DNA from 4 places in the Sphingomonas sp. GC_Shp_6 genome. Region 3 is predicted to be linked to each of the others. Evidence: predicted binding sites of a transcription regulator. Region 3 holds the regulator's gene; each other region holds the start of a gene.
What was found. Region 3 encodes LexA, which represses DNA repair genes until DNA is damaged. Its sites were predicted from a motif close to GTTCCNCNCTTGTTCT; they were not measured.

Region 1: the regulator LexA is predicted to act here: its motif matches at 4,847-4,862, upstream of OXQ95_RS13400 (UvrD-helicase domain-containing protein).
Region 2: the regulator LexA is predicted to act here: its motif matches at 2,795-2,810, upstream of OXQ95_RS10195 (protein ImuA).
Region 4: the regulator LexA is predicted to act here: its motif matches at 6,460-6,475, upstream of OXQ95_RS14945 (protein ImuA).

What each region holds. Positions count from the first base shown of each region.
Region 1 covers NZ_JALNUO010000011.1:108,494-116,047, forward strand. The annotation lists gene OXQ95_RS13385 (phosphatase PAP2 family protein) at 1-291, opposite strand, end outside; gene OXQ95_RS13390 (glycine zipper 2TM domain-containing protein) at 457-1,005, opposite strand; gene OXQ95_RS13395 (methyl-accepting chemotaxis protein) at 1,195-2,496, opposite strand; gene OXQ95_RS13400 (UvrD-helicase domain-containing protein) at 2,564-4,843, opposite strand; gene OXQ95_RS13405 (UrcA family protein) at 5,063-5,383, shown strand; gene rsmD (16S rRNA (guanine(966)-N(2))-methyltransferase RsmD) at 5,450-5,986, opposite strand; partial or broken gene OXQ95_RS13415 (pseudouridine synthase) at 6,703-7,407, opposite strand.
Region 2 covers NZ_JALNUO010000007.1:58,150-65,703, forward strand. The annotation lists gene OXQ95_RS10180 (GMC family oxidoreductase N-terminal domain-containing protein) at 1-1,611, opposite strand, end outside; gene OXQ95_RS10185 (hypothetical protein) at 1,773-2,396, opposite strand; gene OXQ95_RS10190 (hypothetical protein) at 2,440-2,682, shown strand; gene OXQ95_RS10195 (protein ImuA) at 2,830-3,591, shown strand; gene OXQ95_RS10200 (DNA polymerase Y family protein) at 3,506-5,299, shown strand; gene OXQ95_RS10205 (error-prone DNA polymerase) at 5,296-7,554, shown strand, end outside.
Region 3 covers NZ_JALNUO010000004.1:206,150-213,703, reverse strand. The annotation lists gene gltX (glutamate--tRNA ligase) at 1-114, opposite strand, end outside; gene OXQ95_RS07340 (ComEC/Rec2 family competence protein) at 200-2,395, shown strand; gene lexA (transcriptional repressor LexA) at 2,386-3,054, opposite strand; gene glp (gephyrin-like molybdotransferase Glp) at 3,110-4,291, opposite strand; gene moaC (cyclic pyranopterin monophosphate synthase MoaC) at 4,288-4,755, opposite strand; gene trpC (indole-3-glycerol phosphate synthase TrpC) at 4,752-5,528, opposite strand; gene trpD (anthranilate phosphoribosyltransferase) at 5,525-6,520, opposite strand; gene OXQ95_RS07310 (aminodeoxychorismate/anthranilate synthase component II) at 6,517-7,119, opposite strand; gene OXQ95_RS07305 (hypothetical protein) at 7,150-7,554, shown strand, end outside.
Region 4 covers NZ_JALNUO010000015.1:5,104-12,657, forward strand. The annotation lists gene OXQ95_RS14900 (NADP-dependent oxidoreductase) at 1-438, opposite strand, end outside; gene OXQ95_RS14905 (aldo/keto reductase) at 567-1,526, opposite strand; gene OXQ95_RS14910 (VOC family protein) at 1,728-2,108, shown strand; gene OXQ95_RS14915 (glutathione S-transferase N-terminal domain-containing protein) at 2,197-2,844, shown strand; gene OXQ95_RS14920 (DUF427 domain-containing protein) at 2,952-3,287, shown strand; gene OXQ95_RS14925 (DUF1223 domain-containing protein) at 3,385-4,083, shown strand; gene OXQ95_RS14930 (ribose-phosphate pyrophosphokinase) at 4,115-4,522, shown strand; gene OXQ95_RS14935 (WGR domain-containing protein) at 4,539-4,871, opposite strand; gene OXQ95_RS14940 (DUF932 domain-containing protein) at 5,025-5,867, opposite strand; gene OXQ95_RS14945 (protein ImuA) at 6,495-7,259, shown strand; gene OXQ95_RS14950 (DNA polymerase Y family protein) at 7,177-7,554, shown strand, end outside.

The sequences.
Region 1 (7,554 bases), on a different contig from region 3:
GATGAGCGCATAATATTCGGCGCCGTCGCGCAGCGCGCGCTGCAGCCGCGTGCGGGGATGGCGATAGCCGAAGCGAAGCGCGGCGGCGATCAGGCCGCAAACGTAAAAGGGCGCGTCGTCCGTGGCGAAGGGATCGATCTTCAGCCCCGTGGCCGCCATCATCACCGCCAGCACCGCGAAGCTGACGAGCAGCATCGTCACCAGCCATGTGCCGGGGATCATCCGCACCGGCGGCGTGGCCGGACGCACCGCCGAGCCGCGGTCGATCAGCGACGCGGCGATGGAGGACAATGGATGAATCATTCGCGACCTTTGCATCCGGCGACGACGCGTCGCCGGCTCCCCCCGGAGGATGCGCGATAATCTACGACACCTGAACGTAATATAACAGTCTTATGACGATCCCCCCGATCCGCGGGAGCCTGCGCCGGCCGGGAGCACGACGCAGGCGATCGTTCAGCGGCAGCGGACCTGGCTGTTGTTCTGGTCGATGGCGCGGCCCGCGAGCCCGCCGACCGCTGCACCGAGCAGCGTACCGACGGTTCGCGAATGGCCGCCGTCGATCACGTTGCCGAGAATGCCGCCACCCGCGGCACCGATGATGAGGCCCGTCGTGCCGTCGCTGCGCTTGCAATAATAACGGCCGTCGGTGCCGGCATAGACGCGGTCGTCGGTCGAGAGCGTGCGCTCCTGATAGTTGGAGCCCGAACGGTAATAGCGCACGGGATCATAGCCCTGCTCGACGCGGTCGTCCGGATAGCCGCCATTGTCGTAGCCGGCGGGCGGGGCCTGGCGATAGCCGCCATTGTCGTACCCGCCATTATAGCCGCCGCGCCGCGAGGCCTGGTAGCGTTCGGCTTCCTGGCGATAGATCTGGTATTCCCGATCGAACCGCGCCTGTGCGGCGTTGAAGCGGGCATCGTCCTGCGGGCTCTGCGCGACGGCGGGCATGGCGGTGCCGAGCGTCGCAATGGCGAGACCGGCGGCGAGGAGGCGGGTGAACATGGCAAGGTTCCTCTCGGAAAAGGGCGACCCGACGGTTCGGGCGTGCGGGGAATACGTTGCGCAGGCGAGACGGTTCCTGAACGGGATCGTCGGCTGGCGTTCAGTCGGCCGGCGCGAGCGGCGGTTCGGACGCGGATCGGCCATGTGCTCGCTCCTCCGCTCGCAGGGAGGATTGGGCGACCCGCCGCGTCAGCGTGCGCCGGCGGCCTCGACGAACCGGGTGGCGCGATCGTGGAGGCGGCTGGCGGAATGATCGAGCGTTTCGGACAGTTCGCGGAGCACGACGGCGTCCTTGCCGAGCCCGGCGGCCTTTTCGTTCATGCCCCGCGCACGGTCCGCGATGCCCAGCCCGGCGTCCACGGCCTGATCGACATTGTTCGCGATCGTCCGCGTGGCATCCTGCTGCTCACCGATCGCGGTGTCGATCGCGCGCGAAATGTCGGCGATGGCGGCGATCGCCTGATCGATGTCGCGATGGCCGACCAAAACCTGGTCGAGCACGTGATGAATCGAGCGGACATGCGAACCGACGTCGCGTGCCGCCGTCCGCGTCTGCTCCGCAAGGCTGCGCACTTCGGCGGCGACGACGCTGAAGCCGCGGCCCGCATCGCCGGCATGCGCCGCCTCGATGCTCGCGTTGAGCGCCAACAGGTTGGTGCGTGCGGCGATCTCGCCGATCGTCGCCAACATGGTGTCGATCGTGCGGGTGGTGGTGGCCAGCAGATCGACGCGTTCGCCCGCCGCGCTGACGGTGGAGCGGGCATCGACACGGATCGTCTGCGCGTCGGTCGTTCGCCGCGTCACGCAGTCCAGCGCGTCGTCGAGCATTCGGCCCTGCGTCCCGATCGCCTCCAGCGCGCTCGACGACTGGCGCGTCGCCGTCGCGATCGACAAGGCGTCGCTGCAGGTTTCGTGAGCCTTTCCGGCCACCTGGCGGGCGAACCCGTTCACGCCCAGAGCGATCGTTCGCAGCTCCTGCGCCATGGCGAGGATCTCCGCATTGAACTCGCGCCCCGCCGCATCGAGCCGCGCGACGCGTTCCGCCTCGTCGCGGCTCGCCCGACGATCGCGTTCGACCGACAGGCGGACGAAATCGCGATGGCCCAGCACGCCCGCATAGAAGCCTCCACGGGTCAGGATGATGCCCGCGATCGCGCCTGCCGCGGCGTAGAGTTCGAGCAGATCGGCGGTCGATCCCTGCATCTCGGCGATCGGGCAGAGCCGGATCATCGGCTCGAGAGATCCGCCGAACGCCGGATTCATCGTGAGGGCATGGCCGTAAGGATTGAACAGGATGTCGCGCATCTCGCGCTCCAGGATCATCCCGACCGGCCGGTCGTCCTCCCCGACGACCACCAGGAAGGGCAGATACGGATCGTCGCGAAACCGCTCGAACGCCGTCACGAGCCGGGAGCCGCGCGCGATCGGCGGGCCATAGGAAAAGGCCTCACGATCCTCATCCGCGAACATGATTTGGGACGTGACGGCCATGCCCCCTATTAACCTGAAGCAGTAAACGGGAGTTTATCCGGGCGTGACGCTTTCGTGACGCAGCGCGTCACGGCGCCAGCGTCACGAAACTGTCCATCACCCGTTTCCGCCCCGCCGTTTCGAAATCGATTTCCAGCTTGTTGCCCTCGATCTCGGCGATCGTGCCATAGCCGAATTTCTGATGGAACACGCGCAGCCCCGGCGACACGTCGTCGCGCCCCTTGTTGCCCAGGCTGACCGCGCTCGCGCGCGCCTCGACCACGCGGGCGGGGGTGGTGGCATAGCCGCCGGCCGAGGCCGCGCGCTGCCAGCCCGGGCCGCGTCCGGTGCCCCGCGCCACGTCGGCGAACGGGTCGGCCCGGTCCGACCAGTTCGCCTGCCACAGGCTCGCGCCGCCCGACAGCGTGGTCTCGCTCTCGATATGTTCGGGGGGAAGTTCGCCGACGAAGCGACTGGGAATACTGGAATTCCACTGGCCGTAGATGCGCCGGTTCGCCGCGTGGAAGATCACCGCCAGGCGGCGGGCGCGGGTGATCGCGACATAGGCGAGGCGGCGTTCCTCCTCCAGCGCGGAGGTGCCGCCTTCGTCGAGCGAACGTTGCGACGGGAACAGCCCTTCCTCCCAGCCGACCAGGAAGACGGTGTCATATTCCAGCCCCTTGGCGGCGTGGATCGTCATGATCGTCACTTGCGGTTCGGCGACACGACCTTCGGTGTCCATCACCAGCGAGACATGTTCGAGGAACGCGCCGAGGCTGTCATATTCCTCCATCGCACGCACGAGTTCGGAAAGATTCTCCAGCCGTCCGGCGGCCTCGGCCGATTTCTCGTTCTGGTACATCGCGGTATAGCCGCTCTCGTCGAGCAACTGCCGCGCGAGTTCGGCATGGGGCAGCGTCGTCGCCATCTCACGCCAGCGCGCGATGTCGCCGACGAGGCGGCCGAGCGACTTGCGTGCGGTGCCGGCCAGCTCGTCGGTATCGAGGATGCGCGCGGCGGCGGTGGCGAGCGGCACATGCGTGGCGCGCGCCAGTTGGTGGATACGCGCCACCGCCTTGTCGCCCAAACCGCGCTTGGGCACGTTGACGATGCGTTCGAAAGCGAGATCGTCCGCGGGCTGGTTGACGACGCGCAGATAGGCGAGCGCGTCGCGGATCTCGGCACGCTCGTAGAAGCGGAAGCCGCCGACGATCTTGTACGGCATGCCGGTCGCGATGAAGCGATCCTCGAACTCGCGCGTCTGGTGCTGCGCGCGCACCAGGATCGCGACGCTGTCGAGGCTCTTGCCCGACCGCCGCGCGCTGTCGATCTCCTCGCCGACGCGGCGCGCTTCCTCGGGGCCGTCCCAGACGCCGATCACCTTCACCTTTTCGCCGGCGTCGAGTTCGGTCCAGAGCTGCTTGCCGAGCCGGCCGCCATTGTTGGCGATCACGCCCGATGCGGCGCCCAGGATGTGCGGCGTGCTGCGGTAATTCTGTTCGAGCCGGATCACCTTGGCGCCGGGAAAGTCGCGTTCGAACTTCAGGATGTTCTCGACCTGCGCGCCGCGCCAGGAATAGATCGATTGATCGTCGTCGCCGACGCAGGCGATGTTCCGGCGCTCCTGCGCGAGCAGGCGGAGCCAGAGATACTGGCTCGAGTTGGTGTCCTGATATTCGTCCACCATGATGTAGCGGAAGCGTTTCTGATAAAGCTCCAGCACGTCGCGGTGCGTCTTCAGGATGACGAGCATGTGCAGCAGCAGGTCGCCGAAGTCGCAGGCGTTGAGCGCGACCAGCCGCGCCTGATATTGCGCATAGAGTTCGCCGCCGCGGCCGTTGGCGTAGCGTTCGCTCTCGCCGGCATCGATGTCCGCGGGGACGAGCCCCTTGTTCTTCCACTGGTCGATCAGCCCCGCCAGGCTGCGCGCGGGAAAGCGTTTCTCGTCGATGTCGGCGGCGAGAATGAGCTGTTTCAGCAGCCGCAACTGGTCGTCGGTGTCGAGGATGCTGAAATTGGATTGCAGCCCCACGAGTTCGGCATGGCGACGCAGCATCTTGGCGGCGATCGCGTGGAAGGTGCCGAGCCAGGGCATGCCCTCGACCGCGTCACCCACCAGCCGGCCGACGCGCTCGCGCATCTCGCGTGCGGCCTTGTTGGTGAAGGTGACGCTCAGGATCTCGCTGGGATACGCCTTGCGGGTGAAGAGCAGATGCGCGAGCCGTGCGGTCAAAGCCGCGGTCTTGCCCGTGCCGGCGCCCGCCAGCACGAGCACGGGGCCGTCGGTCGTCAGCACCGCCTCACGCTGTTCGGGGTTCAGGCCGCGGAGATAGGGCGGGTCGGCGGGATTCTGGGCGAGCTGGGTCACCGGTGAACAGGTAGGGAACGCGGGGCTCCAGGGCAACCTTGCGGCGTCGGGGCACGGACTTTCGCGTCGTCTTCATACCGTCGCGAAGCGGTCGCGAGCCCGTCACGGGAGCCGACTAGGGGAGGCGTGCCGGTGATGCCGGCCCGTGATTTCGGTCCGTCAGAGGCGCGATGCGGGCCCGGCGCGGCGGTTGGCAGATCGTCCATCAGGAGAAACATCGTGATTTATTTCGTCTGTCGCGGCGCCGCCGCGGCCGTTTTCGCCATGCTTTGCATCGCGCCCGCCGTCGCCCAGACTCGCGAGCCGGTGCAGGTCCATGTGTCGAGCGCCGGGCTCGACCTCGCCAATCCGCGCGACCGTACGATCCTGGGCGAACGGATCCGCATCGCGGCCGACCAGGCCTGCGTCTCGATGGCGACCGGCCTCGTTCGCGAGCGCGACGAGCAGCAGTGCCACGCCGAAATGCTCCGCGACGGCGCCACGCAGATCGCGGCGATCGCGGCGCGTTCGGGCGTCGAAGTGGCCGCCATCCAGCGTTGAGGCGGTGGCCGGGCCGGGCCGGGGGCGGAGCGGCCGGCATCGCCCCCGGACTCGCCGGCGCCCGTGTCAGTCGGCGCGCAGCAAGGTGATCCGCGCCTTGCCGTGAACGCGGCTGGCATCGATCGTGAAGCCGGCGATCACGGGCTCCTCGGCCTTGGCGGTCTCGATGCTGATCCACGTCGCCGCGCCCGTCCAGCCGAGCCGCGCGAGGCGATCGAGCGCGACGACCCCCGCGCCCGTGCCATAAGGCGGATCCATAAGGATCAGGTCGAGCGGCGCGGCGGCGGGCGGCAGCGCCATCACCGACGTGGCGCGCACGTCCTGCCGCGTGCCCAGCTTCGCCAGATTGGCCTGCAGCGCGTCGAGCGCGGGGCGATCCTGTTCGACGAACAGGCACGCCGCGGCACCGCGCGACAGCGCCTCGATCCCGAGCGCACCCGATCCGGCGAAGAGATCGGCGACGGTCAGCCCCTCGAAACTGCCGACGCGGCTCGTCAGCATCGAGAACAGCGCCTCGCGCGTGCGATCGGCGGTGGGGCGCGTGGCCTCGCCCTTGGGCGCGACGAGCGGGCGGCCCCGCCACTGGCCAGCGATGACGCGCATCAGCGCTTGCCCCCGCGCGGGGTGCGCGGCGGATGGCCGCGGCCGCCTGCCGGACCCTTGGCCGGCTTTCCGCCGGCGGGCTTGCCGGCCGTGGGGCGGGGGGCGCCGCGATCGTCCGAGCGGGTGCGATCCGTGCGCACGCGCTCGGTGCCGGCATAGGGCGTGCGCGCCGCGGTGCGCGCGGTGCGGCCGTTCGCGGTTTCGTCCGCCGGTGCGCGGTCGCGGCTTGCAAAGGCTCCGCGCTCACCCTGGCGACCCGAGCGGCCACCCCCCTCGGGCTTGGCGAAGCCCGTGCGCGGGGCGTCGCGGCCGGGGCGCTCGGTGCGCGGCGCATCACTGCGGGCATTGCGGTCGCCGAAGCGCGGTTTGGTCGCATCCGTCCGAGCGGGGCGGTCGGTGCGGGTGTCGCGGTCCACGCCGGGTTTGGCATAGGGCCGGCTCGTGCGGGACCGTTCGTCGGTGGCGACTTCGCGGATGCGGAAGGGCCGCTCGGTGGTGGCGGCGCGGGGCGTCTGTGGGCGGACGGGCCCGCCCTCGCTCGCCGGGCGGATGCGGAACGGCCGTTCGGGTTCGCGCGCAGGGCGCAGGTCGCGTGCCGGGGCGGGGCGGGGCGCCCGCGCGGCCGGCGCGGCGCGGCGTGCCTCCACCGTCACGACGGCCGGCGCGACCGGCGCATTGGGCACGTCGAGGCTCGCCGACAGCGCCGGCGCGCGCCCGAGCGACTTGCGGAAATCGACCAGATCGTGCTGCTTGACCTCGCCGAGCTGCCCCGGCTCCAGTTCGCCCAGCACGAACGGGCCGTAGCGGATGCGGATCAGCCGCGACACCTGAAGCCCGAGATGCTCCAGCACGCGGCGCACCTCGCGGTTCTTGCCCTCGGTCAGCGTCATCTCGATCCACACGTTCGCGCCGGTGCGCCGCTCGATATTGGCGTCGATCGATCCGTAGCGGATGCCCTCGATCTCGATCCCCTGGGACAGATCCTCGAGCTGCTGCTGCGTGACCGGGCCATAAGCGCGCGCACGATAGGCGCGCTCGACGCCGGTGGCGGGCAGCTCCAGCTGCCGCTTCAGCCCGCCATCGGTGGTCAGCAGCAACAGCCCCTCGGTCGCCAGATCGAGCCGCCCCACCGGCACGACGCGCGGCAGATCGTCGGGCAGGTGATCGTAGATCGTCGGCCGCTCGCGCGGGTCGCGCTCCGTCACCAGCAGGCCGGGCGGCTTGTGATAGAGGAACAGCCGCGTCGGTTCGGGTGCCTGGACGGGCTGGCCGTCCACCGTGACGCCATCGAGCGTCGTCAGGACCGTCGCGGGCGTGGTCAGCACGGTGCCGTGGATCGCGATCCGCCCGTCCTCGATCATCCGTTCCACCTCGCGGCGCGAGGCGATGCCGGCGCGGGCGAGCAGCTTGGCGATGCGCTCTCCGGCGCGCGGGGCGGGGCGTTCGCCGGCGCCGGGATCTCGAGGGGTATCGGTCATCGCCGCGCTGATAGCCGAATGCGCACCCCCATGCGAAAATATTTGCATCCCCGCGCGCAGCGGCGCGTTAGGAGACGGACGCGTAACGAG
Region 2 (7,554 bases), on a different contig from region 3:
CGCGTCCGCGAGGATTAAGTCAGCCGCCTTCTCGCCGATCATCACGACGGCCGCATTCGTGTTGCCGGACACTATGAGCGGCATCACCGAAGCGTCGGCGATGCGCAACCGCCCGATCCCATGGACGCGTAGCGACGCATTGACCACGGCAAGCGGATCGCTCCCCATCCGCGCCGTCGAGGTCGGATGATAGACCGAACCGGCGTTCGCGCGCGCATAGGCCAGCAGCGCCGCCTCCCCGGCTACCCCCGCGCCGGGCGACTCCTCAGCCGCGATCTCCCTCACCATGGCCGGCTGAGCGACAACACGGCGAAGCAGCTCCAGGCCTGCAACCGTCACCTGCTGATCGACCGGTGAGGAGAGATAACGAGGGTCGATGGCCGGCGATTGCGCCGGGTCGGGCGAGGCGATGCGGACCGTTCCCCTACTCTCCGGCCGGAGTTGGCAGCTCGAGATCATGAAGCCCGGGAATTCGTGCAGCCCCTGTCCCATCGCATCGGTGGAGAAGGTGAGGAAATGAAACTGCACATCGGGCCGGTCGCTTCTGCGATCGGTCGAGAGGAAGGCGCCGGCGGTACCCGCGCTCACCATCAGTGGCCCGCGCCGGTAAAGCGCATATTGCAGGCCGGCTTTGACACGACCTGGAAGGGTCCGCAGCGCGTCGTTCATCGTCACCGGCCGGCGAGCGCGGAACGTCATGCGTACCTGAAGATGGTCCTGGAGGTCACCACCGACGCCAGGCAGGTCCCGCGCCACCTCGATCCCATGCTCGCCAAGAAGAGCCGCAGGGCCAATCCCCGATAGCTGCAGCAGTTGCGGCGTGTTGATGGCGCCCCCGGACAGGATTACCTCGCCCGCCGCCGTGGCCGCGAAGCGACGGCCGCCACCCCGCCATTCGACCCCGGTGGCTGTGCCGCCCGCCAAAAGAACGCGCTCGACGTGCGCGCCAGTGACAACCGAAAGGTTCGCGCGCCGCAAGGCTGGTACGAGATAGGCGCGCGCCGACGAGACCCGCCGTCCGGCCCGCGTGTTAGTCTGAAAATAGCCGGCACCCGCCTGCCGCGCGCCATTGAAGTCGGAGTTGGGTGGCGTGCCAGCGTCCTCAACTGCGGCAATGAAGGCGTCACACAGCACGTTCGGCTCGGCAGCATCCGAGACCGGCAGCGGGCCGCCTGTTCCGTGCCAGGGGTCGGCACCTCGCTCCTGATCCTCCGCGCGGCGAAAATATGGAAGCACGTCTTCCCACCCCCACCCAATATTTCCGAGGCGGCTCCAATCATCAAAATCCTGATGCTGCCCGCGCACGTAGAGCAGTCCGTTTATCGAACTCGATCCGCCCAGGAGCTTGCCGCGTGGCTGCGGTAGCCGGCGCCCGTCGAGCTCCACCTGAGGTTCGGTGCGGTAGCGCCAGTTGCGCTTCGCGTCGTCAATCAGTCGGACGTAGCCGATCGGGATGTGAACCCATGGATGCCGATCGCCGCCGCCCGCTTCGAGCAGCAGGACCCGATGTCGCCCCGAGGCCGACAGCCGGTTCGCCAGCACGCACCCGGCCGAGCCCGCGCCAATCACGATGTAATCGAATGTGCCCACGTCGCCCTGCCGATCGTTCATAGTACTCTACTCTTGCTTCCGCAGATGTTTGTCACGGCAACGCTTCCTGAGAGGCGGAAGGTTGTTACGCATTGTTGCGGGTGAGCATTGCTCCACTTCCTCGCGATGTCGACCAGCGCAACGGCGATGTCCTCTGGGAGATCGTGAAGGGAGATTGGATCCTAGCCTGGGCGAACGAGGATACAACCATGCTCCTCGAGCAGACGAGCCTCGATGCCATACAGCTCATCATCGAACAGGCTTGCGACCAGGTCGTCGTCAAGGTGTTTGACATGATGGGAGGTCTCGGGTCGCTTGCCGATCTCGCAGCTGCCCAGATGGCGACCCGCAATCTTGACTCTTGAGACCGGGCGCAGCCGGTCGCGAGCGTCACGCGGATCCTCGTAGAGATCGCGTAGGGCGCATAGACGGAACACGTTCCACCATCTTCGCCAACGGTGCTCGGCCGCGTCGTGGATGATGTGGCATCGCTGGCACAGCGCGCGAAGGTTGCCCGGCGAGCTATCACTAGGATCATGATTGAGATGGGCACAGGCGAGCACGACGTACGTCGTTCGCACGGTCGCCAAGGTGAAGCCCTTGGCCGCAACACGTCGGCCACGGTGATTGCGCCAGTAGCGGGCAGGGGCGTCCCACCAGCGGCCATCCCCCAGGTGCGCGACGTAGCTCATGTGAGGACGGCTGCACTGCTCGCAACGGGCGCCGGCTCGGCCGAAGCGGATCGCCTCGGAAATCTGCTGCCAGTCGATCGGGTAAAGCCAGCGGTCTTCAGCGCGGATTGGCATCGTGATTCTATGAGTCAGCCTGGTCCCGAATGGAAGCCGTAAATTGCTGCTTCGTTCACGCCTCGTCGGGCCTTTGTTTCGCTACATAGGCATGGGCTTCACGAACCAGTTGCTCCGCCTTTCCGACCGCCCCGCGCTCGACCGCGGCCCCCGAAGGCTCGATCCGCCAGTTCAATCGCGGGTGGAGAACGATGAGCAGAGCTTCGACCTCATCGATCAGGCCGCGCCAGTTCGCCTCCGATCCACCCACAGCGCCGGCGAGAAGATGCGCCAGCAGGTCACGTAGACCGTCAGGCGAGGGCGCCTCCGGGGCTTTCGGTGGCAAAGCTGTCCTGCGGCTTGTCACTTCGTCTCCGCTCGCTTGGCCGCAACCGGCTTGACGCTCTTGCCCTATTAACGGAACATAGAGGGAACACGTAGAGTCTAGACGATCATGCCTGCCCTCCCTTCTATCGCGCCTTCCTCGCTTACGCACCTTCGCTCTTTGGCGACAACGTCCAGCGATTATCGAGTCGCGCCCTTCGGGATCGACCCGGTCGATTCGCGGCTGAGTGGCAGGGGGCTGCGAGCCGGCGCGCTCCACGAAGCAACGGCTGCCACCTGCAGTCTGGTCGACGAAGCTGCAACAACGCTGTTCCTTGCCGGCATCGCCGCCCGGGAAGCGCTGCACCTTGGCGGGCCGGTCCTATGGGCCTCCACGCGGCAGGATCTCTACGCCCCCGGTCTGGCCCAAGCCGGCCTTTCGGCTGCGGACGTCATCTACGCGCAGGCGCGGGAGGATGCGGCGCTGCTCGCGGTGATCGAGGACGCCGTGCGCGACGGCACGCCGTCGGCCGTCGTCGGTGAGGTCGGCAAGCTGTCGATGGTCGCGACCCGGCGCCTGCAGCTGGTCGCCGCCAACGCCGACATCCCCGTCCTGCTCCTCCGGCGCCGACGCCAGCGTGACCAGGATCCACTCTCCGAGCCGTCCGCCGCCTGGACGCGCTGGCGGATCGCCAGCGCACCGTCCGAGCGGCTGGGTGTCGCGGGAGTGGGGAGGGCGCGCTGGTCGGTCGAGCTTGCCCGCCAGCGTGGAGGCGAGGGCTTCACCTTGATCGTGGAGGGATGCGATGAGACGGGTCGTCTCGCTGTTCCTGCCGCACTTGGCCATCGAGCGGCTGAGACGGCAGGAACAGTACGCGCCGCCGCGGCCTGATGCGCGCGCACTCCAGCTTTCGATTGACGATGATCCCGGCGCCTGCTCGGTGCCGCGTGGCGGCGGCTGGCGACCAGGCGCGCGATGGGCACGACAGGACCGGCCGACGCGCGCCGAAGTCGAGAAGCAGATTGCCTCGATGCCCGTCCACGCCCAGCCGCCCATGCGTGAGCTCGGCCGGCGATCGGAGGCGGTCGAGCATCCATTCCGGACGCGTGCCGACAACGGGACCAGCGCCGCCCCGGCGGCGCCGCTGGCGCCGGCGATCGCCGCCCCGCCGATCGCGCTGATCGACAAGGTCGGCCGGCGTGAAGAGGTGGTTGCCGCGTGCGCAGCGGCCGCAGCGCTTGGCATCCATGTCGGCATGGCGGCGACGCATGCGCGCGCACTGGTGTCTGACCTGGATTTCCGGCCTGCGGACCGGGCCGCCGACGCCGCCCTGCTGGACCGCCTCGCCCTGTTTGCGGTGCGGCGCTGGTCGCCCGTGGCGGCCGTCACACCTACCGACGGTCTTTGGCTGGACCTGAGGGGCTGCGACCATCTCCATGGCGGCGAGGAGCGCTTCTGCAGGCGCCTGCACGCCTTCTGCCAACGGGTCGGCTTCACGGCCCGGGTCGCGATCGCCGACACGCCAGGCGGGGCGCACGCACTCGCGCGCTTCGGACGAACCGCCCTTTCGATCGTGCCGACCGGCGCGACGGGCCAAGCTATCGCCTCGCTGCCGGTCGCGGCGCTACGGCTGGAGCCGACCGCACTCGCCGCTGCCCGTAAGTTCGGCTTCGAGACGATCGCCGACCTGCTGCCCGTCGCCCGCGCTCCCTTGGCACGCCGGCTCGGTCTGCCGGCGATCACGCGGCTCGACCAGGCGCTGGGGAGCATCTTCGAGCCGATTACCGGGGTCGAGGACGTGGAGGCGCCAGCGGTCGAGCGCCGGCTACTGGAGCCGATCGGCACCGCCGAGGCGATCGCACAGGTGATGAGCGACATGCTCGATGATCTCGCCGGGGTGCTGCAGGCCCGCCGTCTCGGCGTGCGCGCGCTTCGCCTGATCGGGCTTCGGGTCGACGGCACCGAGCAGATCGTCGGGATCGGAACGTCGCGACCGACGCGGGAGGTCTCCCACCTCCTGCGCCTGCTGAAGCTGCGCATCGAGCGCATCGACCCCGGCATGGGCCTTGAGCAGTTCCGGATGGTCGCGCCGCATACGGAGCAGCTCGACGCGACTGATCTTGGCGCCGTGCTCGCCGGCGAGACGCTGGTGCGCGACCCCGCCCGATTGGTCGACGTCGTCGCCGGCCGGATAGGTGATAATTCCGTTTACCGGATAATGCCTGTGCCGAGCCATGTGCCCGAGCGAGCGGTGGTTCGCTGCAATCCGGTTTCATCGCCCGGCAGCTGGCCAGCTTGGAAGCGGCCGGTTCGCCTGCTCGGCCGACCCGAGCCGCTGTCCGGCGTCATCGCGCTTCTGCCGGACCAGCCCCCGCGCCGTTTCGAGTGGCGAGGACGCCATCACAGGATCGTCGCCGGCGATGGCCCCGAACGGATCCACGGAGAATGGTGGCGGCGCGATGCCGAGGTGTGGGCGGTCCGCGACTATTACCGTGTCGAGGACGAGGCGGGCGGCCGCTATTGGGTGTTCCGCCGCGGCGATGGCGTCGAGAGCGAGACCGGCGACCTCAGCTGGTGGATGCACGGCGTGTTCGCATGACGGACGTGCCCTATGTCGAGCTGCAGCTGCTCACCCATTTCTCGCTGCTGCGGGGCGCGTCTAGCCCGGATGAGCTGTTCGCGGCGGCGGCGCTGCTCGGCTATCCCGCGATCGGGGTGACCGACCTCGGCACCGTCGCGGGCATCGTGCGCGCCTGGGAGGCGCAGAAGGCGACTGGCGTGCGCTCGATCGCTGGCACGCGCATCGAGACCAGCTGCGGTCGCCAGCTGCTCCTCTACCCGACGGACAGGCCCGCCTGGTCGCGGCTGACCCGGCTGCTCACCGTCGGCAAGCGCAGGGCGGGAAAGGGCGGTTGCCTGATCCACTGGCATGATCTCGCGCCTTGGTCGGAAGCCGTCATCGCCATCCTGGTGCCCGGCGAGCCTGATGAGGCGAACCTCACGGCGCTAACCGACCTGAAGGCCATCTATGGTCGCCGCGGCTATATGGCGCTGTCGCAGCGGCGCCGGCCGGACGATGCGGTCCGCATCGATGCGCTCGCGCGCCAGGCGGGCTCGGCCGGCATCCGTGCCGTGGTGACGGGCGATGTCCTCTACCATGCGCCGGAAGCGCGCCTCCTGCAGGACGTGGTGACGGCCGTGCGCGAGAAATGCACCGTCGACGAGCTTGGCCTCCGCCGGGAGGTCAATGCCGATCGGGCGCTGAAGGCGCCCGCCGAGATGGTGCGGCGCTTCTCGGCCTATCCCGACGCGCTCCGCGCCAGCGTCGACATCGCGCGAGCCTGCACCTTCGACCTCGGTGAACTCGCCTACCAGTATCCGCATGAGCGCGTGATCGAGGGCCTGACCGCGCAACAGGCGCTGGAGCAGCTCGCTACGCACGCCGTCGACCGCATGTTCGATGGCGAGGTGCCAACCGCGTACCGGACCCAGATCGCGCATGAGCTGCGACTGATCGCCGAGCTTGGCTACGCGCCCTACTTCCTGACCGTCCACTCGATCGTTCGCGAAGCACGCCGGCGCGGCATCCTGTGTCAGGGCAGGGGGTCGGCCGCCAACTCCTGCGTCTGCTTCGTGCTGGAAATCACCTCGATCGACCCGATCAAGCACGAGCTGCTGTTCGAGCGGTTCGTGTCAGGCGAGCGCCGCGAGCCGCCGGATATCGACGTCGATTTCGAGCACGAGCGCCGCGAGGAGATCATCCAGTGGATCTACGAGACCTACGGCCGTGATCGCGCCGCGCTGACCGCCGTCGTGCAGCGCTACCGCGCGCGCGGCGCGGTCCGCGACGTCGGCAAGGCGCTAGGGCTGCCCGAAGACCTCACGTCCAGCCTCGCCGGCGTGGTCTGGGGCTGGTCGGCCGAGGGTGTCGGCGAGAAGCAGGTCGAGGAGCTGAACCTCGACATGGCCGATCGCCGGCTGCGCCTGACACTCGATCTCGCCCGCAAGCTGATCGGGGTGCCCCGGCACATGAGCCAGCACCCGGGTGGGTTCGTCCTCACGCATGATCGCCTCGATGACCTCGTGCCGATCGAGCCAGCGGCCATGACGGACCGCCAAATCATCGAGTGGGACAAGGACGACATCGACGCACTCAAGTTCATGAAGGTGGACATTTTGGGGCTTGGCATGCTCGGCTGCATGAACCGAGCCTTCAACCTGTTGGAGGAAGCCAAGGGCGTCCGCGTCGGTCTAGCCGACCTGCAGGACGACGACCCGGCTGTGTTCGGGATGATCCAGAAGGCCGATACGCTCGGCACATTTCAGATCGAGAGCCGGGCGCAGATGTCGATGCTGCCGCGCATGAAGCCACAGCGCTTCTACGATCTCGTGATCCAGGTCGCGATCGTTCGCCCCGGCCCGATCCAGGGCGACATGGTTCACCCTTACCTGCGCCGGCGCGAGGGGCTGGAGAAACCGGAATACCCCCGCCCCGAGCTGCGTGCAGTGCTCGAAAAGACGCTCGGCGTGCCGCTCTTCCAAGAGCAGGCGATGAAGGTCGCGATCGTCGGCGCAGGCTTCACTGCGGCCGAGGCGGACCAGCTGCGACGCGCCATGGCGACGTTCAAGTTCACGGGCAGCGTGAGCAACTTCAGCGAGAAGCTGATCGAGGGCATGGTCGAGCGCGGCTACCCGCGCGAGTTCGCCGAGCGCACCTTCCGCCAGCTTGAGGGCTTCGGCTCCTACGGCTTTCCCGAGAGCCACGCCGCCTCGTTCGCCAAGATCGCGTACGCCTCGGCCTGGATGAAGCACCATCATCCCGACGTGTTCTGCGCGTCCCTGATGAACGCGCAG
Region 3 (7,554 bases):
CCAGTTGAACAGCGCCGTGCGGCCGCCGCCCAGATGCAGATAGCCCGTCGGCGACGGCGCGAAGCGGGTGACGACCGCGGCGTTGGGGGCGGCGGCGGACGGGGCTCCGCCAATCCCGGTATCGGTATCGGTTGCGCTCAAGCGCGCCTACTCCCAGACTGTTTGATCGATGGCCTCTTTCGCCGCGGCAGCCCCTAGCATGCGCGTTTCGCGCCGACAATTCGGCGCGCGGGCGGGCGATGCGCTCGAACGCTGGCTGGAGGCGGAGCGCGACCAGCTCGCCTTGTGGGTGCCGGTCGCGATGGGGGCCGGGGTGGCGGCGTGGTACGCGCTGCCCGATGCGGCGGCATGGACGGCGGCGGTGCTGGCGATGCTCGGTCTCGGCCTCATGGCGTTGGCGGTCGGCCGGGGCGGGCGCGCGGCGCGGGCGGCGGCGATCGCGCTGTTGATGGCGGCCTTGGGGGCGATGCTGATCTGGGCGCGCGCGGAGCGTGTCGCCGCCCCGGTGCTCGGCGCGCCCGCCATCGCCAGCTTCGCCGGCATGGTGGAGCGCGTCGAGCCGCTGCCAGCGCGCGACCTCGTGCGGCTGACGCTGGCGCCGCGCGCCGGTGCGACGGGCGTGGACGGCGAACCGGTCGCGCTGCCGGCGCGCGTACGCGTGAACCTCGCCACCGCCGACGCGCCCCGGGGCGTGACGCCGGGCGCGGTGGTGGCGCTGCGTGCGCGGTTGATGCCGCCGGCCCCCCCGACCGTGCCCGGCGCCTATGATTTCGCGCAAGCCGCCTGGTTCGCGCGGATCGGCGCGACCGGGCGCGGCTTCGCGCCGGTGCGGCTGGTGGCGGCCGGGGCGCCGGGATCGGGGCTGCGCGCCAGCCTTTCGGCGCATATCGAATCGAAGATCCCCGGCAGCGCGGGCGGCATCGCCTCCGCACTCGCGACCGGCGACATGGGCGCGATCACGCAGGACGATTCGGATGCGATGCGTAAGGCTGGGCTGGCGCATCTGCTCTCGGTGAGTGGGTTGCACATCACCGCCGCGGTGGCGGCGACGATGCTGATCGTGATGCGGCTGCTCGCGCTCAGCCCGACGCTGGCGCTGCGCGTCCGACTGCCGATGATCGCGGCGCTGGCGGGCGCGGCGGCGGCAATCGGCTATACGCTGCTCACCGGCGCGGAGGTGCCGACGATCCGGTCCTGCGTGGCGGCCTTGCTGGTGCTGGCGGCGTTCGCGCTCGGGCGGCAAGCGATGACGCTGCGGCTCGTCGCGACTGGGGCGGTGGTGGTGCTGCTCGCCTGGCCCGAGGCGGTGGCGGGACCGAGCTTCCAATTGTCGTTCGCCGCGGTCACGGCGATCATGGCGCTGCACGAACATCCGCGCATCCACGCGCTGTTCGGCCCGCACGAGGAGGCGCGGGGACGGCGGATGCTGCGCGAGGGCGGATCGCTGCTGCTTACCGGGCTGGTGGTCGAACTCGCGCTGATGCCGATCGCGGTGTTTCACTTCCATAAGGAGGGGGTGTACGGCGCGATCGTCAATCTGGTCGCGATCCCGCTGACCACCTTCGTCGTCATGCCGCTGGAGGCGCTGGCGCTGCTGTTCGACGGGGTGGGGCTGGGCGCGCCCTGGTGGTGGCTGACGGCGCGGTCGCTCGATCTGCTGCTGTGGATGGCGCGCGCCACCGCGGCGGCGCCGGGATCGGTCGCAGCCCTGCCGGCGATGCCGACCGGCGCCTATGCGCTGACGATCGTCGGCGGCTTGTGGATCGCGCTGTGGCGGACGCGGGTGCGGCGTCTAGGCGTCATCCCGCTTGCGATCGGCGCGCTCTGGGCGGTCACGACGCCCGCGCCCGATCTGCTGGTCACCGGCGACGGACGCCATGTCGCGATGCGCACGCCGGAGGGCGGCCTCGCGCTGCTGCGCGACCGCACCGGCGACTATACCGCGACGACGCTCGGCGAGAATGGCGGCGTGCTGGGGCTGCCCGAATTGCTGTCCGATCGGAACGACGCCCGGTGCAGCCGCGACGCCTGCATCGCCGATCGTGTGGCGGCCGGCCGCCACTGGCGCATCCTCGCGACACGCAGCGGCTATCGGCTGGAGGCGCCCGAGCTGATCGCGGCGTGCGCGACGGCGGACATCGCGATCAGCGAGCGCTGGTTGCCCAAGGCGTGCCGCCCGCGCTGGCTGAAGCTCGACAAGCCAGTGCTCGTGAAAACCGGCGGCGTGGCGATCACGCTTGGGCGCGGGGTCATGACCGTCCGCGATCCCGCCGATCGCCACCCCTGGCGCGATGCGCCGACGCTTACGGTCGTGCGCCGGGACCGTTGGCCCGCACGGCACGGCTGGCGTGTCAGCGATCCGCGCGCCCGCGAAGGCCGTTCGCCTCAATCGTAGCGGCGCAGGATCCCGGACAGTTTGCCCTGTACGCGCACCTGCGCGGGCGCATAGCGCTGCGGATCATAGGCGCGATTTGCCGGGTCGAGCCGGACCATCGCGCCCTCGCGACGGAAATATTTGAGCGTCGCCTCGCTGTCCTCGATCAGCGCGACCACGATCTCGCCGTCACGCGCCGTCTCGGTGCGGCGGATGAGCGCGTAATCGCCGTCGAGGATCCCCGCCTCGACCATCGAATCGCCCGAGACTTCGAGTGCATAATGTTCGCCCGAGCCCAGTAGCGCTGCGGGCACCGCGAGCATCGAACTGCCCTCGAACGCCTCGATCGGCACACCGGCCGCGATCCGGCCGTGGAGCGGGATCTCGATCACGTCGTTGGCGGCCTGCGGCACCGGCTTCAGCTCGGGCGCCTTGGCGGGCTTGGTCGCCGCCTTCTTCTCCGGCCGTTCGGGCATGCGTAGCACCTCGAGCGCGCGCGCACGGTTCGGCAGGCGGCGGATGAAGTTGCGCTCCTCGAGTGCCGAGATCAGCCGGTGAACGCCCGATTTCGATTTCAGGTCGAGCGCCTCCTTCATCTCCTCGAACGACGGAGAGACGCCCGTTTCGTTCAGGCGATCGTTGATGAAGCAGACGAGCTCGTGCTGTTTGCGCGTGAGCATGGCGATCCTCCGTCCAGAACAGACGTCGAACTTATACGGAACATAAAAATTGCCGTCAAGCGATGACGAGGATTTCCGCCGAGTCGCCGGCGCGGGCCGCGGGGGCATTCGCCGCGCGCACGATCAGGCAGTTCGCGCGCGCCAGCGTCAGCAGCATCGAACTGTCCTGGATCGACGACGCGTAGGCGAGCCCGTCGCGAAGCTGTCCGCGCAGATAATCGGTGCGCGCGTTGTTGGCCGGCAGATCCTCGCCGAGCGTCGTGCGAACGGTGGGCGGAAAGGGATCGGCCGCCCCGGCCAGATGCGCGACGAGCGGCTTCACGAACAGCACCGCGGTGACGAACGCCGAAACGGGATTGCCCGGCAGCCCGAGCAGCACGGCGTCGCCCAGCCGCCCCGCCATCATCGGCTTGCCGGGGCGAAGCGCGATCCGCCAAAAATCGATCGTTCCGCCCGCCGCCTCCAGCGCGGGGCGGACGAGATCGTGATCGCCGACCGACGCGCCGCCGGTGGTGACGAGCAGATCCGCTTCGACCGAGGCGAACGCATCGCGCAGCGCGTCGAGCCGATCGGGCAGGATGCCGAGATCGATCACATCGACGGGCAGGTCCGCCAGCATCGCAGCGAGCATCGCGCCGTTCGACTCGGGCAATTGCAGCCCCGTAAGCGTCGATCCCGGCGGCACGAGTTCGTCGCCCGTCGCCGCTACCGCCACGCGGACCCGGCGCCTTACGTGCAAAATGCCGCGGCCGCTCGTCGCCGCCACCGCGATCCGCGCGGGCGTCAGCCGCTCGCCCGCCGCCACGAGCCGGTCGCCGATGGTGAAATCCAGGCCCTTGCGCCGCGTGTTGCGCCCTTCGGTCATCGGGCCTTCGCCGTCGAGCATCACCCGGTCGCCGTCGCGCGCGGCCTCTTCCTGGATCAGCACGGTGTCCGCGCCTTCGGGCATGCCGGCGCCGGTGAAGATCCGCACCGTCTCGCCCGCGCCGACATGGCCGGCAAAGGGCCGCCCCGCCGCGCTTTCCCCGATCAGCCGCCAGGGGCCGTGCCGGTCCGCGAACCGGATCGCATAGCCGTCCATGGCGGACAGATCGGCTGCCGGCTGGGTGCGCAGCGCGGTCACGTCCTCCGCCGCCCAGCGGCCCGCTGCCTCGCGCAAGCCGACGCGTTCGGTGGGTAGGCGCGGCGACAGGGCGAAGAGCCGCGCCTGCGCCTCGGCGACGGGGACGAGCGTCACGCCTGCCAGTGCCCGGACTTGCCGCCGCGCTTGGCCAGCAGACGGACGCCGTCGATCGTCATCGCCTTGTCCAGCGCCTTGGCCATGTCGTACACCGTCAGCAGCGCGACCGAGACGGCGGTGAGCGCCTCCATCTCGACCCCGGTCTTGCCGTCCGTCGCCGCGGTCGCGGTCGCGGTGACGCCGCCGTCGTCGAGCGCGAGATCGATCGACACGCGGGTGAGAGGCAGCGGGTGGCAGAGTGGCACGAGGTCGCTGGTGCGCTTGGCGGCCATGATGCCGGCGACTCGCGCCACCGCGAGCACGTCGCCCTTCTTCACCGCGCCCGCCGCGATTGCCGCGGCGGCGTCGCGTGCCATGGAGATCCGTCCGGTCGCCACCGCCTCGCGCGCGGTGGCCGCCTTGGCGCCGACATCGACCATATGCGCGGCGCCGTCGGCGTCGAGATGCGTCAGGCCGGTCATCCGATCAGCGCGCGCGTGGCCGCCTCGACATCGTCGGCACGCATCAGCGCTTCGCCGACCAAGAAACAATGGATGCCGTGCGCGGCCATCGCGTCGAGATCGGCGCGGGTGGTGAGACCGCTTTCGGCGACGAAGGTGCAATCCTTGGGCGCATGGCGAACGAGATCATAGGTGCGCGCGAAATCGACGCTGAAGTCGCGCAGATCGCGGTTGTTCACGCCGATCAGCCGCGATTTGAGCTTCAGTGCGCGCTCCAGTTCGCGCGCGTTATGCACCTCGACCAGTATGTCGAGATGGCATTCGCGTGCCGAGGCCTCGATCTCCGCCAGCACGCCGTCATCGAGCGCGGCGACGATCAGTAGGATCGCGTCCGCGCCGAGCCCGCGCGATTCGGTCGCTTGCCAGGGATCGACCATGAAGTCCTTGCGGATCACCGGCAGCGAACAGGCGGCGCGCGCCTCGACCAGATCGGTGTCGCAGCCCTTGAACCATTCCTCGTCGGTCAGCACCGACAGGCACGCGGCGCCCCCGGCCTCATAGGCGCGGGCATGCGCGGGCGGATCGAAATCGCTGCGGATCAGGCCCTTGGAGGGACTCGCGCGCTTGATCTCGGCGATGAGCGCCGGGCCGGACTTCGCATCGAGCGCGGCGCGAAAGCCGCGCACCGGGGTGGCGGCGGCGATCCGCTCGTCGAGCACCGACAGCGGCGTCGTCGCCTTACGCGCGGCCACTTCGGCGCGCTTCGTCTCGAGGATTCGTTGCAGCATGTTCATCGGTAGGCGATCCATCGCTCGAGCAGCGCAAGCGCCGCCCCGTCATCCAACGCCGCGCCTGCGGCTTCGGCTCCGGCGGCCAGCGAGCCGCTGTGCCCCGCCACCATCAATCCCGCCGCGGCATTCAGCAGCACCGCGTCGCGGTATGCGCCGCGCTCCCCCTCCAGCAGCCGGCGGAGGGCCGCGGCGTTATAGGCCGGATCGCCACCGCGGATCGCAGCAATCGGGGTGCGGGGCAGGCCGGCATCCTCGGGCGCGACGCGTGCGGGCAAGGCGACGCGACCGACCGCGCGGACGACGCTGGGGCCGGCGGCCGACAATTCGTCCAGCCCCTCCTCGCCCGAAACGACCAAGGCCGCCTCGGTGCCGAGCTGTTCGAGCGCGTCGGCATAGACGGCCACGTAATCGGGCCGCGCGATCCCGATCAGCTGGCGCGTGACGCCCGCTGGATTGGCGAGCGGGCCCATCAGGTTGAAGATCGTCCGCCGCCCGATGCGTATGCGGATGGGGGTGATGCGCGCCATCGCCGGATGGTGGTTGGCCGCGAACAGGAACGCGATGCCGATGGCGTGGAGGCTCGCCTCGGCCGAAGCGCCGGCGCGTTCCATGTCGAGGCCGAGCGCCTCCAGGGTGTCCGCGGCGCCCGCCTTGCTGGAGGCGGCGCGGTTGCCATGCTTGGCCACCGGCACGCCGCATGCCGCGACGACGAGGCTGACCGCGGTGGAAACGTTCAGCGTGTGATGACCGTCGCCGCCGGTGCCGCACACGTCGATCGTGCCGGCGGGCGCCGTGATCGGGATCAGCCGGGCGCGCAGCGCACGCGCGGCCTCCGCGATCTCGATGCTGGTCTCGCCGCGCTCGGTCAGCCCGATCAGGAACGCGGCGATCGCGTCGTCCGAGGCGCGGCCCTCGAGCAGATCCTCGAACGCGGCGCGCGCGCTTTCGCGCGACAGCGGCGTCGTCGGATCGGGCAGCAGCGTGGTCACCGTCATGGCCTGGGCGTCAGTCGTTCGGGCAGCGTGTGAGCGATGCCCGCCAGCCGCAGGAAGTTCGCGAGCATCGCATGGCCGTGTTCGGTGGCGATGCTCTCGGGGTGGAACTGCACGCCGTGGATGGGCAGCGTCGCGTGGCGGAAGCCCATGACGATGCCGTCCACCGTGCGGGCGTTGACGACGAGCGTGTCGGGCGCGTCGTTCACGATCAGCGAATGGTAGCGCGTCGCGGTGAAGGGCGAGGGCAGGCCGGCGAACAGCCCGGTGCCGTCATGGTCGATCGGCGAGGTCTTGCCGTGCATCAGCCCGCCGCGCTCGACCCGGCCGCCGAAATGCTGGCCGATCGCCTGATGGCCGAGGCACACGCCCAGCAGCGGCCGGCCGCTGTCGGCGGCCGCAGCGACGAGGTCGAGCGAGATGCCCGCCTCGTTGGGCGTGCACGGCCCCGGCGACAGCAGGAATGCCTGGGCCCCCGAGGACAGCGCCTGCCCAGCGGACATCGCATCGTTGCGCACCACCTCGACCTCGGCCCCCAGCTCCATGAGATAGTGGACCAGGTTCCAGGTGAAGCTGTCGTAATTGTCGACGACGAGGATCATGGGGCGCGCTTGTAGACGAAGGCGCCGGGCGTGCAACGGCTGGTTGCGGTGGTGAAATCCGCACGCGCGCTGGCGGTGGTGGACGGCGCACCCATATTCGTTGCGGAGCTATGCGCGTTTTGCGACGTTACGCCTTCAAAGGAGAAGCTCATGTACCGGACCCTGCTCGCCGCCGCCCTCATTCTCGCCCCCGGACTGGCCGCCGCGCAGGACCAGCAGGCGGCCACCGGACAGCCGCCCAAGCGCATCCGGAGCGTGTCGCTGCTGCCCGACCAGAAATGCCCCGCTTCGACCGCGACCGAGGTCGTGGTGTGCAGCCCGATAGGCAACCCCTACCGCATTCCCAAGGCGCTGCGCGACACTGGCCCGATCGCCGCCTCCAACCAGAGCTGGGTGAACCGCACCGCGACCGCGGACCAGATCGGCCGAGTCGCC
Region 4 (7,554 bases), on a different contig from region 3:
GCCCTCGGGCAGCTCTCCGGCCGAGCGGAGCGAAACCCGCGCCGACATGGCCGGGATGGGGAGGGTCGCGGCGTCTTCGTCGCTGAGATCGTCGGGCACCGCGGCCAGGACCGCCTCGTCGATCGCGATATGCTCGGCGAACGCACCGAGGCTGGTCGACATGGTCATCACCCGGTCGCCGACCTTGAAGCGCGTCGCACCCTCACCGAGCTCGACGATCCTGCCCACGAAGTCGACGCCCATGACATAGGGCAGGGGCAACGGCATCTCGTCCTTCACGTAGCCCTCGCGGATTTTCCAGTCGAACGGGTTGATCGCGACCGTGTTCACCTCGACCAGGACTTGGCCCGGACCCGGCGCCGGCACCGGCGCGTCGTCGAGCGTGATGTTTTCGCGGCCGCCATAACCGTGCAGGCGGTAGGCTTTATGCGTTGCCATGAGATCAATCCTTCAAATTACCGCCGGTGAAAGGTGCCGTGGGGAAGTCACGACGTTCCGACCTCAGATACAATACGCATCAGTAGCGTACTGTTCAAGAAGTGGGAGTAGCCTTTTTGAAGAAGCGCTCAGCCCCAGGCTGCACCGCTGGCGGCGCCTTGCGGCATGATCTCGTCGATGCGCGCAAGGTCCGCGGCAGTGAGCGTTACGTCCAGTGCGCCGACGTTTTCCTCGAGATACGTCCGGCGCTTGGTTCCGGGGATGGGAACGATGTCGTCGCTTTGGGCCAGCACCCACGCGAGTGCGAGCTGCGCCAGCGTACAGCCCTTGTCGGTTGCGATTACGCCGAGATCGTCGAGGAGCCGCGAGTTCCGGCGAATGGCATCGGCCTGGAAACGCGGGTTGTTCGCGCGCCAGTCGCCTTCGGCGACATCGTCGGCGCTGGAGAACCGACCGGTCAGGAACCCCCGTCCGAGCGGGCTGTAAGGCACGAAGCCGATACCCAGTTCGCGAAGTAGGGGCAGGATCTCGGCTTCGGGATCACGCGTCCACAGCGAATACTCCCCCTGGAGCGCAGCGATTGGGTGAACCGCATGCGCGCGTCGGATCATCGCCGCGCCGACGTTCGAGAGGCCGAGATACCGCACCTTGCCCACGGCGACGAGCTCTGCCATCGCGCCGACCGTTTCTTCGATGGGGACGTTCTTGTCGGGCGTGTGCTGGTAGTAGAGGTCGATCACGTCGACGCCGAGACGGGACAGGCTCGCATCGCAGGCCGATCGCACATGATCGGGCCGGCCATTTACCCCCTGGAAGCTGCCGTTCGGTCCACGCAGGACGCCGAACTTGGTCGCGATCGTCACTTCCTCACGATGGCGCGCTAGAAACGGCCGCAGCAGTGTCTCGTTCGCACCGGAGCCGTACATGTCGGCGGTGTCGAAGAAGGTAACGCCGAGTTCCGCCGCCCGCTCGAGCGTCGCCAGCGATTCCTGCTCGTCGCGACCCTCGTAGAACTCGGACATTCCCATGCAGCCGAGGCCGAGTGCCGAGACCTTGAGACCGGACGAACCTAGCGAACGTATTTCCATGTCGATTATCCCGTTTGGAGCTTCAGGTGGCTAGCCTCTCGAGCGACCGGTGCCTTCGTGACCGCAACCGGGCTGCCCACAGTCACGAGATCACACGCTTGACGAACCGCTGAGGCGCCCTAACTGATACGCACAAGTAGCGTATTGTTTCCGCGCGTGTTAGCGGCGCGCCGAGAGACTGGCCCAGCAGCGAGGTTGTTTATGAAATTCGCCTATACCCGGCTCGTTACCGACGACTTGCAAAGGTTGGTCGCCTTCTACGAACAGGTGCTCCGGACACCGCCCGAGGGTAACGCCGTGTTCCAGGCGTTCCGTCTCGATGGTGCCGATCTCGGTCTGTTCAGCCGCGCTGCCGCCGATCAGGTTCACGGAGGAGAGTGGAACCCGGGCACCAACCGGTCGGCCATCATCGAGTTTCTCGTCGACGACGTCGATGCGGAGTATGATCGTCTGAGCAGCGGCGCGGTCACCGACTGGCTGCATGGTCCGAAGGACATGCCGTGGGGCAACCGTTCCATGCTTTTCCGCGATCCCGACGGCAACACCGTCAACATCTTTCGACCGATCGCGCCGACCGCCTGACTACCATCGGAGTGGCATGGCGATCGTGGACTGACTATCGCCCAGGACGTTCCATCATGATCCCGACGATCGGGAGCAGGGGATGAGCATGTTGAAACTCTACACGTGGACGACCCCCAACGGCAGGAAGATACCGATCCTGCTGGAGGAACTCGGCGTCCCGTACGAGATCGAATTCGTCGATATCGGCAAGGACCAGCAGTTTGAGCCGGCATTCCTGTCGATCTCGCCGAACAACAAGATACCGGCGATCGTCGACGACACGCCCGAGGGGCCGTTGTCGATTTTCGAGAGCGGAGCCATCCTCACCTATATCGCCGACAAGCATGGCCGCTTCCTGGCGCCGGCCGGCCCGGCGCGTTGGAAGGCTCAGGAATGGCTCTACTGGCAGGTCGGCGGTCTCGGCCCGATGCTGGGGCAGGCGGCCTTCTTCGCCGTTCGTGCGCCGGAAAAGGTGCCGCTCGCGATCGATCGGTTCGTGGCGGAAGCCGGACGACTGCTGGACGTACTCGAGCGTCGCCTCGACACGGTACACTACCTGGCGGGTGACGACTATTCGATCGCAGACATGGCAGCGTATCCGTGGGTAGCCGGTGCCATAGAGATGATGACCGACGTCCTGGCCCGACAATTCGCGCACAAGCCTGCGATCGACCGATGGGTGAAAGCCATCGGTGATCGCCCTGGCGTTCAACGGGGAATGGCGATCTCGCCGCCCAAGGACGACCCACGCTAAGATGCGAAAGCTACGCCCTTTTAAGCTGCGGCGAGCCAGCCATTTCCCTTCGAAGGAGGCTTATAATGCCCGATAGGACGATCAAAATTCCAGGTCCCGACCATCCGATGACGATCAAGCCGAGCACCGAGCATATCGTTGTTCGAGCAGGAGGAAAGGTGATCGCCGACACCCGGCAGTGCCTGATCCTGCAGGAGGCCGACTATCCGGCAGTGCGCTACATCCCGCGCGCGGATGTCGACATGTCGGAACTCGTCCGGTCGGATACGCGGACCTACTGCCCCTATAAGGGTGATGCATCGTACTTCAGCATTCCAGCTGGTGGCGAACGATCGGTCGACGCGATCTGGACTTACGAGACACCGCACGACGCGGCGAGCCGGATCAAGGATCATCTCGCCTTCTACACGGATCGTGTCGATGGGATCGAGGTCGGCGACTGAGGACGCTGGCGCGCGGTCGACTACCGAAAAAGTGCATCACGTTCCCATGACTGAAGCCGGTCGGCGATCGAATGAAGGCAGAACAGGAGTCTCGATCATGGCAAAAGCCGCACTCGCCCTCACGCTTTCGCTTGTTTCAGCTGCAACGCCGATAGCAGCCGCCCCTCCGGCGAAACATCCTCAGCCGACCGTCGTCGAACTATTCCAAAGCCAAGGCTGTTCGGATTGTCCTCCCGCACAACTCAATCTCAACCGTATCGCCGACCGTCCGGACGTGATCGCCTTGTCGTTCGGCGTCACCTACTGGGATTATCTGGGCTGGAAGGACAGCTTCGCGTCGCCGGCATTCACCCAGCGGCAACGTGACTACTCAGCGCGCAACAACGGTGCCGGCGTGGCGACGCCGCAATATTGGATCAACGGACGAACAACGGTGCTCGGTGCCAATCCCGGTCGCGTTGCGCAGCTTATCTCTGCGGGCGGACCTTCGGGTGGTCCCATGTTCACCGTCTCGGGGAGCAAGGCGACGATCGGCGCGGGACGTGCGCCAGTGGGCGGCGCCGAGGTGCTGCTCGTCCGCTACGACCCAAGGACGATCCAGGTTGCGATCCGTGCCGGCGAGAACGGTGGTCGCACCATTCCCCATCGCGATGTGGTGCGCGAGCTCAGGCGTATCGGTCATTGGAGCGGCGCTCCGCTGACGGTCACCGTCCCCGCAGGCGATGGTAGCCTGAAGATTGTTGTTCTGCTTCAGGCCGGCCGTGGCGGTCCGATCCTGTCAGCTGCGAGAGGATGACGTCTCGTTGGTCGCTCGGCTGGAGGCCGGCATGATGGCCGCCGAAGAGCACGACCTCGGCGACGCAGGCCTAATCCGCGCCATACTGATCCACGCCGCGCGCGAACGACGGGTGATAAGCTATTCGGAGCTGCTCGGTAGACTTGGATACCGCTTCTCCCGGACGAAGATGCGCGTGCTTTGCCGTACGCTGGGAGCAATCGACCAGGCAGGGGAAGTCGCGGAAGAACCGCCGCTCGCGGTCCTCGTCGTACGCGGGAGCGACCGACTGCCCGGTCGGGGCTGGTGGATCGGCCGGGAAGGGCCGCAGGCTACTTCTCCGGATGCGGCGTCGTATGTCGCCGAACTGCAAGGCGCTACCTTCGCTTTCTGGTGCGGGGCGGTGACGGGTCGCGTCATGCTGGCAGTGGATAATTCGACCCGCGACTACTCGCTTTGATCGACGATTGGCTGGGTCAAGCGGAGGCAGGCCGATCCGTTGCGGGCTGGACGCGGCCGTCGAACACGATATCCGACCACGACTGAGGCGCCGATCGCGCGCGTTCGCGGTAGGCGACGCCGATCCGGCGCGGTGCTGTCGCGCGCACGCGCAGGCACGCCTTGACCAGACGGCGAGCCTGGCGCTCATCGTCGACGACATGGACGATCGTTCGTCCCGGCGCGCCGAGCCGCCCGAACGTGATCGTCACCAGCCAATCACCGAACAGGTCTTGGCCGGCTTCGACGCGGTAGCGTCTCCGGCAATTGCGAGCGGCGTCGATCGCCGCGAGTTCGATCCGGAAGCACATGGCCCATGCTATCAAGCGCGGCAGCGCGTCTCTAACGACTTGTCTGAATCACCCGGCACGAGTGATCGATCCCTTGAATCACCAACGATCGGGCGGCCCGCCGAGGGCCGCCCACGATTTTCGGGAGCCGCCCGTATAGGCGGCCCCGACCGGTCATCCGCCCTTGATACGCTGCATTCCCTCGGCCAGGGTCCACAGCGCACGATTGAGACCGACACCTTGATCGATGCCGTTGATCGGCCGCGTCGTACTGCGGCGGATTTGGCCGTTGGCATTCTGGCGGCATCCGGACAGTCCGCCGCGCAGCACGTTCTCCTGAATGACGTTGAACGTGGTCCACAGGCTTTGCCCGACATCCTCGCGGCGACGGGGATTGATGATCTGCTCGGGGCGGACGGGGCTGTCCTCTTCGCCGTAGCGGGCGACAAGGCTTGCCTCCGCCAGAACACGCTGCTCGGGTTCGGAAAGGCGGATTTCCTTCATCTGCTCGGATGCGTCGATCAGACGGGGGAAGTCCTCGGCGACGGTGAAAACGCCCTCGATGATCTGGTCCTGGATCTTGCCCTTGTGGCTGACGCGGACCTCCTCGAATCGCTCGCCCGCGATCATGCTGTTGGTGCAGACGAACCGCAGCATCCCGGCGAACATCTGATAGGCGCTGGTCCCGTCATGGCTGTTGACGATAATCACCTCGGCGGCCTCGGCCTTGCCGATCTGGTCGTCGCGGCGAAGGCGCAGCATGTGCTTGGCGTGGCCGTGGCGGCTGCCGTCGCGCGGCACCGACTGGACCGCGAAAAACGGCTGCCAACCCTCGCGGCGCAAACCCTCTACGATCTCGATCGTGGGGACGTAGACGTAGCGATCCGAACGGCTGTCGTGCGCCTCGCCCGCGAAGATCGACGGGACGTGGGCGCGCAGCGCGTCGTTGTCGAGCGGGGTGCGGCCCGTGATCTCGTGCGAGCGACGTCCGAACCGGGTGGCGAGCTGATGGTACATGACTGTTTCCTTTCTCAATCGACCGCAGGGCGATGGCCCCGCCATCAACCCTGCCTTCGTGGCGAACAGCCGGGGGCGAGGGGGGCAGCGAGAATCCGCCGGGGTGGTGCGGGCGCACCGAGCGGCACGCGAGGGAGCCACGGCCCGGCTGATTGTCGTTGCTGGGGGGAGGGGGCGGCGCGCCCCTTTCCCCGACGAGGCGAACGGATCCCGCCGGCGTCGCCGGCGTCCGTCATCCGCGTCGCGCCGGCGCGACGCCCACCAGCAACGCACCCTTGCGGCGACCGGCCGGTGCGGCGGCGTGCGCGCGAGTCTGGGGGCCAGCCGCCGCCGCACCCCCCGGGCAGAGCAAGAGTGCTCACGCGGTCACGATGACGCGCGAACCCTGTCTGCTTCGCCAGATGACGCAGTGTGCGCTCCGCTGATCCGCGTTCCTTATCGGCGCGGCGGAGCCAGGCGCCCGCGAGCGATCGTCGCCCGCATGGGACAAGACGCCGAAGGCGGCTCGGTCGGAGCGCAGTGGAGATAGAGCGCGGCCCGTCCGGGCGCGGCGTCACGAATCTACTGCCTTGACGAACGTAGCGAGTCAGTGAGAACATAGAGTGAACATATGAGTCGTAAAATCCCATGCTTGCGCCGTCGCCATCCCTCCCGTCCGTTGCCGAACTGCGCGCGCGCATCGCCGCGACCGCCGTTTCGACACGTCCGGGACTGCCGTTCGGCATCACCGATCTCGATCGGCATCTGGCGGGTGGCGGCTTGGCGACAGATGGCGTCCACGAGATAGCGGGCGCGTCACCGGGACTGTCGGACGATGCTGCCGCGACCCTGTTCGTGGCCGGACTGGCGGCACGGTTCGCGTCGAAGCGCGACGACGGGCAAGTGCTATGGGCGCTGACGCGATTCGATCTCTACGCCCCCGGTCTCGAACAGGCCGGACTGCCTGCGAACATGCTGCTGTTCGCGCAAGGCAGGGACGATGCGGAAGTGCTGGCGTTGGCGGAGGACGGCCTGCGCGAGGGCGCGTTGGCCGTCGTGGTCGCCGAAGTGAAGCGTGCGAACATGGTGGCGACGCGCCGCCTGCAACTCGCGGCGAGCGAGGGCGGCGTGCCGGTGGTGATCCTGCGGCGCTGGCGGCGGGCGGCTTCCTGTCCGCTGTCCGAGCCGTCGGCCGCGGTCACGCGGTGGCGCATCGGTTCGGTGCCGTCCGCGCGGCTCGGCCTGCCCGGCGTCGGCCGCGCCGGTTGGCAGGTCGAACTCGTCCGCCAGCGTGGCGGCGAGCCGTTTTCCCTCTTGCTGGAGGCTTGCGATGGCGAGGGTCGCCTCGCTCTTCCTGCCGCACCTCGCGATCGAGCGGCTGCGCAGGAACGAGCGGTCGCGCGCGCTGCCTGAGCGCGCCGCACCCCTCCTGCCGGTCGACGACGACCCCGGCGCTTGTTCCGTCCCGCGTGGCGGCGGCTGGCGGCCGGGCGCGCGCTGGGCGCAGAGCGGCAAGTCGCGCGCCGACGTGGATTCTGACGTCGCCGCGCTCCCCCTCCACCAGCGCCCGCCAGGGCGCGAGCTGGGGCGGCGATCGGAAGCGGCGCAGCATCCCTTTCGCGGTCCCCTGGCGCGGCTCGATGCCGTCGCCCTGCCGTCGGCAAAGCCGGCCATTCCAACCGCACCGCTTATTCTCGTCGATGCGGTA